Regions from separate parts of the Methylobacterium sp. AC433 genome, predicted to be linked through region 3. Evidence: predicted binding sites of a transcription regulator. Region 3 holds the regulator's gene; each other region holds the start of a gene.
What was found. The regulator LexA, encoded in region 3, represses DNA repair genes until DNA is damaged. The targets are predictions, from matches to a motif close to TGTTCNNNNTGTGTTCNG.
Positions count from the first base shown of each region.

Region 1: the regulator LexA is predicted to act here: its motif matches at 1,493-1,510, upstream of AC0IWM_RS01785 (ATP-dependent helicase).
Region 2: the regulator LexA is predicted to act here: its motif matches at 1,817-1,834, upstream of AC0IWM_RS08010 (PA0069 family radical SAM protein).

Region 1 is NZ_CEEDBN010000001.1:367,672-371,251, reverse strand. Features, by position in the region: gene AC0IWM_RS01785 (ATP-dependent helicase) at 1-1,482, opposite strand, end outside; gene AC0IWM_RS01780 (hypothetical protein) at 1,828-2,082, shown strand; gene AC0IWM_RS01775 (AsmA family protein) at 2,203-3,580, shown strand, end outside.
Region 2 is NZ_CEEDBN010000003.1:426,368-429,947, reverse strand. Features, by position in the region: gene AC0IWM_RS08020 (phosphatase PAP2 family protein) at 111-1,115, shown strand; gene AC0IWM_RS08015 (glycosyltransferase family protein) at 1,172-1,693, opposite strand; gene AC0IWM_RS08010 (PA0069 family radical SAM protein) at 1,863-2,987, shown strand; gene AC0IWM_RS08005 (ribonuclease HII) at 2,953-3,580, opposite strand, start outside.
Region 3 is NZ_CEEDBN010000013.1:91,502-95,081, reverse strand. Features, by position in the region: gene AC0IWM_RS17520 (ComEC/Rec2 family competence protein) at 1-1,352, shown strand, start outside; gene lexA (transcriptional repressor LexA) at 1,346-2,098, opposite strand; gene AC0IWM_RS17510 (DUF937 domain-containing protein) at 2,335-3,120, opposite strand; gene sfsA (DNA/RNA nuclease SfsA) at 3,286-3,580, shown strand, end outside.

The DNA.
Region 1 (3,580 bases), on a different contig from region 3:
CACCAGGGCGCGCACGCCGGAGCGCGCGCGGGGCTTCAGCTCGTCGGTCTCCACGACGAGGCGCGCCGCCTGGAGCAGGGGCACCCGCTCGGCCCGGGCGTAGGCGTGCAGGGCCTGCAGGGTGGCGTCGCCGAGGCCGCGCTTGGGCGTGTTGAATATGCGCTCGAAGGCGAGGTCGTCGGACGGGTTGGCGGTGACGCGCAGGTAGGCGAGCGCGTCGCGGATCTCGGCGCGCTCGTAGAAGCGCGGGCCTCCGATGACCCGGTAGGGCAGGCCGAGCTGGACGAAGCGGTCCTCGATCTCGCGCATCTGGGCCGAGATGCGCACGAGCACGGCGATCTCCGACAGGGGATGCTGCTTGGCCTGGAGGCTCTCGATCGCCTCGGCGACCTGACGCGCCTCCTCCTCAGAATCCCAGGCGCCCGAGACGGTCACCTTCTCGCCGGCGACGTCCTCCGTCCGGAGTGTCTTGCCCAGCCGCCCCTCGTTCTTCGCGATCAGGCCGGAGGCGGCGGCGAGGATGTGGCCGGTGGAGCGATAGTTGCGCTCCAGGCGGACCACCACGGCACCGGGGAAGTCGTGCTCGAAGCGCAGGATGTTGTCGACCTCGGCGCCGCGCCAGCCGTAGATCGACTGGTCGTCGTCGCCGACGCAGGCGACGTTGCGGTGGCCCTGCGCCAGCAGCCGCAGCCAGAGGTACTGGGCGACGTTGGTGTCCTGGTACTCGTCCACGAGGATGTAGCGGAAGCGCTGCTGGTAGTTCTCCAGCACGTCCGGGTTCTCCCGCCAGAGCTTCAGGCAGAGCAGCAGGAGGTCGCCGAAATCGGCGGCGTTGAGGGTCAGGAGCCGGGCCTGGTAGGCGGCGTAGAGGGCACCGCCCTTGCCGAAGGCGAAGGCCTGGGCCTCGCCCGGCGGCACCTGCTCGGGCAGGAGGCCGCGATTCTTCCAGCCGTCGATGGCCGAGGACAGGGCGCGCGCCGGCCAGCGCTTCTCGTCGATGTTCTGGTCGACGATGACCTGCTTCATCAGGCGAAGCTGGTCGTCCATGCCGAGGATGGTGAAGTCGGAGCGCAGGCCCACCAGCTCCGAGTGCCGCCGCAGGATCTTGGTGCCGATCGAGTGGAAGGTGCCGAGCCAGGGCATGCCCTCGCCGGCCGGCCCGATGAGCCCGCCGATGCGGTGCTTCATCTCGCGGGCGGCCTTGTTGGTGAAGGTCACCGAGAGGATGTCGAAGGGCCGCGCCTTGCCGGTGGCGATCAGGTGGGCGATCCGCGTCGTCAGCACCCGGGTCTTGCCGGTGCCGGCCCCGGCCAGCACGAGGACCGGCCCGTCCGTCGCCTCGACGGCACGGCGCTGCTCGGCGTTCAGCCCATCGAGGTAGGGCGAGCCCTGCGGCCGCAGGGAGGCCATGGCACGGGCGGCGATGGAGGTTGGGGCGGCGTCGGAGGCGGTGGGGCCGGCCGCGTCGAAGCGTTGAGTCATCCCGCATCCCTGGACCAAAACGCGAACGGCGTCGAGGGTCGCGGGCGTTCCCGGAGATGCCCGGCCTCGGCTCGGATGATTTCGGAGACCGTATCCCGGAAGCGCCCGGACGACGTGTTCGGCCGCGGGCAGCGCGGTCCGCCAACCCGGGACTTCCGCCGACCAGGGCCGGATGCCGGCGACCGCGCGTCCTCTACGGCGCCTCTGCCGACGATCGATGCGGCAGTCTCACGCAGCGTCGCGGGAAACCCGGCTCAGGACACCCGGCTTCGGGAACCCACCTTCCCACCGGCGAGTCGTCTCACCAGATCAAGCCATCACCGTGCACCCGACAAGGACACCGCCATGCATCGCTCCCCCGCCCTGATCCTCGCCGGCCTCGCGCTCCTCGCCGCCGGTCCCGCCCTCGCCCAATCCTCCAACGGCGCCATCAACAGCCTCAACGCCACCAACGACCGGCTCTCCACCCGCAGCGAGATCCGCGGCATCGAGCAGCGCCAGCAGTTCGACAGCAACCAGACCCGGATGCAGATCCAGCGGAGCGACCTGTTCCGGCCGAGCGCGCCGGCGGCCCCGATCATCGTGCCGGGCCGCCGCTGACGGAGACGGGCGCGGCGCCCGGCGCGCAAACCGCCGCGCCTGTGCTATGCCCGCCGTGGAAGCGGGGGCGCGGGTCCCGCAGGCGGAGCGGGCTCCGGATGACGAGGCGGAACAGAGACGGTGCGTGACATCCTGACCGCGCTGGCGGGCGCCGTCATCCTGCTCCTCGTCGCGGCGCTCGCCGTCCCGCCCTTCGTGGCCTGGGAGGGCTATCGCGGCACGATCGACCGGACGATCGCGCGCTCCCTCGGGATCGAGGCGCAGACCGAGGGCCGCATCGGCCTGCGGCTCCTGCCCTCCCCGCGCCTCAAGCTCGACCGCCTGCGCCTCGGGCCCGGCACCGCCCAGAACCCGTCTCTCGACCAGCCTCAGATCGACCTCCAGGGCATCAAGGCCGAGGTCGCCCTGGCGCCGCTCCTGAAGGGCGAGATCCGTTTCACCGAGACGCGGGTCGGCCGGGCCGAGGTCAAGCTCCCCGTCACCGACGGCGAGGCGATCCTGCTGCCCGCGCGCGGCCTTTCGGCCGCCCTGCGGCGCGACCTCGCCATCGAGGACCTGTCGATCCGGCAGTTCGTGCTGACGACCCAGGTCCCGGCGACGGGCCGGACCGAGCAGTTCTATGCGGAGGCCCTGCAGGTCTCGGCCCCCGCCCTCGTCGGACCCTGGCGGGCCGAGGGAACCAGCCGGGGCGTGCCCTTCCGGGTCTCGACCGGCGAGCTCGGCCCCGAAGGCGTCAGCGTGAAGATCGCGGGCGGCGGCGATACGCAGGCCCGCTTCGAGGCCGATGCCCGCATCGGCCTCGCCCCCGCCGGCACCGGTACGGCCGGCCGTCGCCTGATGGCGGCCGTCGCCGAGGGCAACGCCCGGATCGTCGTCGGGCCGCCCGTCCAGGCGGCGGGCGCCTACCTGCCCTTCTCCCTCGCCGGCAAGTTCAAGGGGCGCGGCCTGACGGCCCGGTTCACCGACGTCGCCCTGGAGATCGACCCCGGCGGGCAGGCCCTGCGGCTCGGCGGCACCGGCCAGCTCGACCTCAGGCAATGGCGCGGCGCCCTCGCGCTCTCCGCCCGGCGCCTCGACCTCGACGCCTTCCTGACCTCGGCGGCCGGGCAGGCCCTGATCGCCCGCGGCGTGCCGACCACCGGCGGCCGCAACGGGTTCGGCCTGCCGATCATGGTCGACCTCGACCTCGCAGTGGAGAGCCTGGCCCTCGGCCTCGACGCGTGGACGGGCCTTTCCGCCAGCGGCACCCTCGACCGCACGGGCGGCGTGATCCTGCGTCGCCTCGACGTGACCGCCCCGGGCGCCGCGGCCCTGGGCGCCAGCGGCGAGATCGACACCGAGGCCGGCGCGCGCTTCACGGGACACCTGTCGCTCGACACGCCGGCCTCCGACGGGCTCGGCCGGTACCTGCGCCGCCTCGGGCTCGAGGGTCCGGCCGTGACGGTGATGGACGGACGCCCGGTGCAGCTGGCCACCGACCTGTCGGTGGCGGCCGGCA
Region 2 (3,580 bases), on a different contig from region 3:
GTAGAGGGGCTGACAAGTCGGCCTGTCGGCCCCAGTGCTCTTGCCGAATTCAGGCAATCGTAACCGGTGCCGTACTACCTGGAGGTGTAGAACACTCCAGGGATCTCCGGATGGCCTCGAACGATGTCACGCCCGTGCGGGGCATGGACCGCAGTGCCGGTGTGATCTGGGCCGCCTTCTTCATCGTCCTGGCACTAGCTATCGCGCGAATCCTGTTCTGCCGGATGGCGCCGGAGGTACTCAGCGGAGAGCAGGCCCTCAAGTCCGATCTGGTGTTCGTGGCGATGTCGGTGGCCCTCGCGGCAGGAGGGTTTTACTATCTGAACATACGAAATGAAACGCGCCTCGCCCTCTGCATTTTTGTGCCAGCGTTCTTCTTCATGTCCGGCGTCGCGAGTTATCGCGCGCAGTACATCCTCTTTCATTTCGGTCGCGAATTCTCTTTCGTCGACGCAGGTTTGGCGGCAGCGGACCGGGCGTTTGGTTTCGATTGGGGCCTGTATTTCCGCTGGGTCACGGCGCATCCCGTCCTCAGCCGGGTTCTCGATCTCGCCTATGGGTCGATCTGGGTTCAGCCCTTCCTGCTGGGCGCCGCCTTCGTCTGGCGACGAGACCTGGGTAGCTTCGGGTGCCTTCAGGTCGCGCTCCCGCTGTCGTTCTGCCTCGTCTGTCTCGGGGCCTTCTTCCTCCCGGCCCTCGGCGCCTATCACTTCCACGGCATGACGCCCGACCAGCACGCGGATGCATCCCTCGACTTCACGGATGGGATGACGCAGCCGTTGCTGTGGCTTCGACGGGCCGAGCTGCCGTCCGTCCTGCCGGCTTTCCCCGATCTACGGCTTGTGACGTTTCCCTCGTGGCATGCCGCGGCCGCCGCGATCTTCGTGATGTCCGCCTGGTCGCTTCCAATCATTCGCTGGTTCGCCGCCGCCCTCAACGGCCTGATGCTGGCGGCGACACCGGTTCAGGGAAGCCACTACCTGACGGACCTCATCGTCGGTGCAGGGCTGGGAGCGGTCGCATTCCTCGTCGCGGCCCGGGTCCTAGCATCCGGCCTCGTCCCCTGGCGAAGCCGGATGGATCCCGTGACCGCGTTCAGGGCCGTGACGCCCTGACAAATCCCTGACGCCTCCGGCGACTCGCGGGCCAGCCGCGGTCCGCATCCGCGCGATCACGCCCGGTCGAGGCGCGCCGAGAGTGCGCGGGCCTTCAGGCGGCGGCTGAACTTCGGCCCGGCCAGCAGACGCTCACGACGCACGAGGTCGCCGGCGCGCGGTGCGTGTGCGCCGATCACGCTCTCGCCCCGGGCAGCCAGGCGCGCCGGAAGGCCGGTATGGGGACGGCGCAGGCGGGCCAGCGAAACCTCCGGCCGGGCGGTGCCGATGAAGCGGTCGAGCAGACGGATCCAGCCCTCGGCCGGGACGTCGCCGGCCTCCAGGCAGAGGACCCAGTCCCGCCGTGCGGCCTTCGCGCCCGCCGACCAGGGCGACGAACCACGCCCGCGCAATACGACCTTGGCGCCGGTCGCCTCGGCGACGGTCTCGATGGCCGAGTTCGCCGCGGGCACGATGATCACCGCGTCGCCGACGAGCCCTGCCGCGACGCCCGCCACCAGAGCGCCGAGGGTATCGGCGAGCTGATCGACGGCATCGGGGTCGGCGGGCCGGGTCACTGAGATGAGAGCCGAGAGCATGCGCGCGCATACCGCATTTTTGCGTCGCGCAAAGCCATCTCACGGCAAAGCGCCGTGGGCAGGCGGGTAGAAATGCTGAGGGACGAGCGGTCTGCCTGAAATATTCGCACTCCGCGCCCTCTGTGTTCGTGATATGTTCTTGACCTGTCGCTTCTGTTGAATTTGGTTCATGCCTGCAGACTTCTCCCGTACGATACCGTCCAGCCTCGAACCGCCGCGACGCCTGGGCGAGACGACGCCGCAACCGGCCGAGCGGCGCGGTCGGGGTGCCACGGCGAATCCGGGCGGGCGATACGAAGCAGCGCGGCGGGAAACCTTCGACGACGGGTGGTTCGGGCTCGAGGCTGCAGCTCCTCTGCGGACCGAGGTGAGGCCGGAGCACGCCCGCACGCTCATCACCCGCAACACCTCGCCCGACATCTCGTTCGATCGGTCGATCAATCCCTATCGGGGCTGTGAGCATGGCTGCGTCTACTGCTTCGCGCGGCCGAACCACGCCTATGTGGGCCTCTCGCCGGGCCTCGATTTCGAGACCAAGCTGTTTCGGAAGGTGAATGCCGGCGTCCTGCTCGAACGAGAGCTGTCCGCGCCGGGCTACAGCCCGGCGACCATCGCCCTCGGCACCGCCACCGACCCCTATCAGCCGATCGAGCGAGAGCATCGCGTGACGCGCGCGGTGCTGGAGGTCCTGGCGCGCTTCCGCCACCCGGTCGGGATCGTTACGAAGTCGAACCTCGTCGTGCGCGACCTCGACCTGCTGACCGACCTGGCACGGGACGGGCTGGTGAAGGTGGCCGTATCCGTGACGACCCTCGACCCGGCGCTGTCGCGGCGGCTCGAACCGCGGGCGCCGCACCCGGAAAAACGCCTGGAGGCGATCGGACGCCTAAGCGCGGCGGGCATTCCCGTGATGGTCATCGCCGCGCCGATCATCCCCTCGCTGAACGATCACGAGATCGAGGCCATCCTCACCAGAGCCCGTGATTTCGGGGCCGTGGAGGCGAGCCACGTGCTCCTGCGTCTGCCCCTCGAACTCGATGCCCTGGTGAACGATTGGTTCGCCGAGCACTACCCCGGCCGCCAACGGCACGTCATGTCGCTGGTCCGCGAGGCCAGGGGCGGGCGCGCCTACGATGCCGCCTACGGCACGCGGATGACCGGCACCGGGGCCTATGCCGACCTGATCCGCCAGCGCATGCGCCTGGCCCGGCAGCGCCTCGGCTATCCCGAGGTGCGGCGCCGCCTGCGGACCGATCTGTTCAGGGTTCCGACGGACCAGCTGAGCCTGTTCTGAAGTCATAGGCGCGGGTGAAGCTCAGACGGTGATGAGGCGACCGGCCCCGGCTCGCGAGGCCGGCGAGGTGGGTGCGCGTTCCGTAGCCGACATTGCTGGCCCAGCCATAATCCGGGTAGCGGCCGGCGAGCCGCCGCATCAGAGCGTCGCGCAGGGTCTTGGCGACGATGGAGGCGGCCGCGATCTGCGGCACCAGCCGGTCGCCGCCAATCACCGCGCGGCACGGGAGGGCGAGGCCCGGGACGGGGTCGCGGCCGTCGACCCAGACGGGAGCGTCGAGGCCGAGCGCGAGGACCGCCCGCCGCATCGCGTCGAGGGTGGCGGCGCGCACGTTGATCCGATCCACCAGGGCGCGCGATCCCGCCGCCACGGTGACGCGGGCCTGTGCCCGGATCAGTGGCGTCAGTGCCTCGCGCTCGGCGGCCTTCAGGCGCTTGCTGTCGTCGAGGCGGCCGAGCAGGCCGGGTTCAAGTGCGGCGGGTTCGAACCAGACCGCCGCGACGATCACGGGCCCGCACAGGGCGCCGCGCCCGACCTCGTCGCAGCCGATGACCGCCGGGTAGGTCTCGGCCAGGCACGGGTCGAACGGCGGC
Region 3 (3,580 bases):
TGCTGGCCATGCTGCCGTACGCAGCGTTGCATTGGCCGATCAAGAAGCTCGCGGCGATCGTCGCCATGGTGGGCGTGACGGCCTATTGCGTCTTCTCCGGCTGGGACATCGCGGCCGAGCGGTCGCTGATCATGACCCTGGTGATGCTCGGCGCGATCCTGGTCGACCGGCCGGCCCTCAGCATGCGGAACCTGGCGATCGCCGCCCTGATCGCCCTGGCGCGCGAGCCGGAGGGGCTCCTCGGCCCGAGCTTCCAGATGTCGTTCGGAGCGGTCGCCGGCCTGATCGCCTGCGCACCGCTGATCGGCGGCCGCGGGCTGCGCCGCGATGGGATCGGCCTGCTGCCCCGCGCTTTCGCTCTGCTGACCACGGCGATCGTCGGCACCCTGGCGACGACCCTCGTCGCACAGATCGCCACGGCTCCCTTCGCGACCTATCATTTCCAGACGATCCAGCCCTTCGGGCTGGTGGGGAATGCGCTCACCCTGCCGCTGGTCTCCCTGGCCGTGATGCCGTCGGCCGTCCTCGGCATCCTCGCCTATCCGTTTGCCCTGGATCAGCCGGTCTGGTGGGCGATGGGCCTCGCTGTGCGAGGGATGCTGACGATCTCCACCTGGATCGCGGGCTTCGGGCACGCGGTCGTGGTGATTCCGGCGTTCGGGGCGGGTGCTCTCGGTCTCATGGCATCCGCGCTGATCGTCCTGACCCTCCCGGCCTCGTCGTTGCGCTGGCTCGGCCTGCTTCCGGCGGCAATCGGCATCGCCTGCGCGGCCACTCCGGATCGCCACGACATCTACATCGATCGCGAGGGGGCGGGTGCGGCGATCCGGGACCGCAGCGGGCGGCTCGCCACTCTGGGGCGGCCACCCTCCTTCGTCCTCGGGCAATGGCTGAAGGCGGATGGCGACGGCCGCAAGGTGGAAGACGTCCCAGCGTTTCAGGGGGCGCGCTGCGATCGCCTCGGCTGCACCTTGATCACGCCAGACGGCCGCGCGCTCGCGCTGACCACCGACAAGCGCGCGCTCGGGGAGGATTGCGCCAGGGCCGAGATCCTGATTTCCCGGCAATCCGCCCCTCCAGGCTGTGCCGCGCCGATCATCGTCGACCGGAATTTCCTGCAGTCACACGGCGCGACGTCGATTCGCCTCGCCCGCGATGGCCCGGTACGCGCGACGGCCAAACGTTTTGGTGACCTCGTCCCCTGGCGCGCGAATTCGTCACGAAAACCAACGGAAGCGGCACCGGCCCCATCGGACCTGTTCAGCCCGCCGACGCCGCGAGCGGCGCCGGACCGAACTGGCGATCCGTCGGATTCGTCCGGTGACGAACCGGACGGCGAGAGCCTTCAGTAGCGACGAACGAGGCTGACCAGGCGCCCCTGGATCTGGACCCGGTCCGGACCGAGCACGCGGGTCTCGTAGGCCGGGTTCGCGGCTTCCAGGGCGATGGATGAACCGCGCCGACGCAGGCGCTTCAGGGTCGCCTCCTCGTCGTCGATGAGCGCCACGATGATGTCGCCGGTATTCGCGGTGTCCTGTTTACGGATGACCACGAGGTCCCCGTCGAGGATTCCCGCTTCGATCATCGAGTCGCCGCGCACCTCCAGGGCGTAATGTTCGCCGCCGGCGAGGAAGTCCGGCGACATCGTCACCGAGTGACTCTGCTCCTGGATGGCCGAGATCGGCGTGCCGGCCGCGATCCGGCCCATCACCGGGATGGTCACCGCCCGGCCGCTCTCGTCAGTGGCCTGCGTCGTCGGCAGGCGGGACACCGAGGCACCCGCCGGCAAGCCCTTGCCCTTGCCACCTTCGACCACGCTAGGCGTGAAGCGGCGCACCTCGGGAGCCGGAGCGGCGCGGGACGCGCCCGCGTTCCCGCCCAGGCTCTCCGGCATCCGGATCACCTCGATGGCGCGCGCCCGATTCGGCAGCCGGCGCAGAAAGCCGCGCTCCTCGAGGGCCGTGATCAGGCGGTGGATACCCGATTTCGACTTCAGATCGAGGGCGTCCTTCATCTCGTCGAAGGACGGAGGAACGCCGCTCTCGCGCATCCGAAGCTGGATGAACTGGAGCAGGTCCAGCTGCTTACGCGTCAACATGCGGGACACTCTTCGTTAGCGCCACGAAGCGCGGCGGATGGCACCAGAAACAAACCACGAACACATTAAACGTTCCGTAAGTGTTCTGCAAGGGTTCCTGTCAAGAGCCCTCGAGGTGCCGGGGATGGCCGGAACCGCGCCGTGGGCAGATCCCTTCACGGATGCCCGTTGCCGCGGACGCGTCGGGGCCCTGGCCCGATCGGGAGCGGCCTGTCGCGGACGACGGTGTGGTGGCGCTACGACGTCCGGGTCCGTCCGCTGCGGGGCTTGGCACCGGGGGCCTCGCCCCCCGCCTCGGTGGAAACGCGGGGATCCTGCCAGAAGGTGTCGAACAGGCGCTGCATGGCGCGCGCGTTTTCCTGCTGCACCTCCAGGCCGGTCTGGAACATCTGCTGCATCACGTCGAAGGGGGCGTCCGCAGCAGTCTTGTCCGGTGCATCGGCCCCTGGCCGTGACGGGGCCGTGAGCCGGGGCGGCGTCGGGCGCGCCCGCGCCTGAGGCGGCGAGGGCGCGGGACTCGCGGCGGAGGCACCCGATTTCAGGAACGCCTCCATCATCTCCGACCAGGCGTTGGGGGGGAAGCCGAAGGGATTCGCCTCGGCGCGCGAGGCCGGCGCAGGCGCAGGCGCCTGGTTGATCATGACGTGGACGATCCCCGCCACCACCATACCGGCCATGACCGGCAGCATCTGCTTCAGGGCCGGCATCGCGACGCCGCTGACGGTCGCCGCCTGCTGCAGCACCGCCTGGCTGAGATGTGGCGAGCCGAACAACTGCTTGACCAGCATGTCCATCTGCGGCGTCGCGCTCGGTGCCATGGGGGCAGTCGGCCCCACGAGGTTGAACAGGTGGGCGAAGCCGGTGGGATCGTGAGCGACGTTGCGCTGCAGGCCCATGGTCAGCGCCGGCATCAGAGCCTCCATCGCACGCAGGCCCTGTTCCGGCGACAGGCCGAACTGCCGTCCGAATCCCTGCGCATTGGCGCCCGCCTGCGCCTGGAGAATGTCGAACAGATTGAACATGGCGGCCTCGCGGACGAACAGCGGCTTTCCCGGCTAACGACCCGGGGCGCGCCCCGCGAATTCTGTCGCATCCGGGTAGCACTGACCAGCCCAGGCGCCTCAGGACTGCCCGATTCCGCGCCGACGGGAGCCCGCATCAACCTATTTCTTGCCCCGGATCCGCCGATGCGCTTCTCCGCGCCCCTGATCGAGGCGCGCCTCGTGCGTCGCTACAAGCGCTTCCTGGCCGACATGGAACTAGGCGACGGCTCCCTGGTCACCGCCCACTGCCCCAATCCCGGGGCGATGCTGGGCCTCGCGGTTCCGGGCGCGCGCGCACTCGTGTCCGAGACCCGGAGCCCGACGCGCAAGCTGGCTTTCTCCTGGGAACTGGTGGAGGCGGACCTGCCCGGCGGGCGGCAATGGGTGGGCGTCAACACGATGCGGCCGAACGCCCTGGTGGCGGAAGCCTTCGCGGACG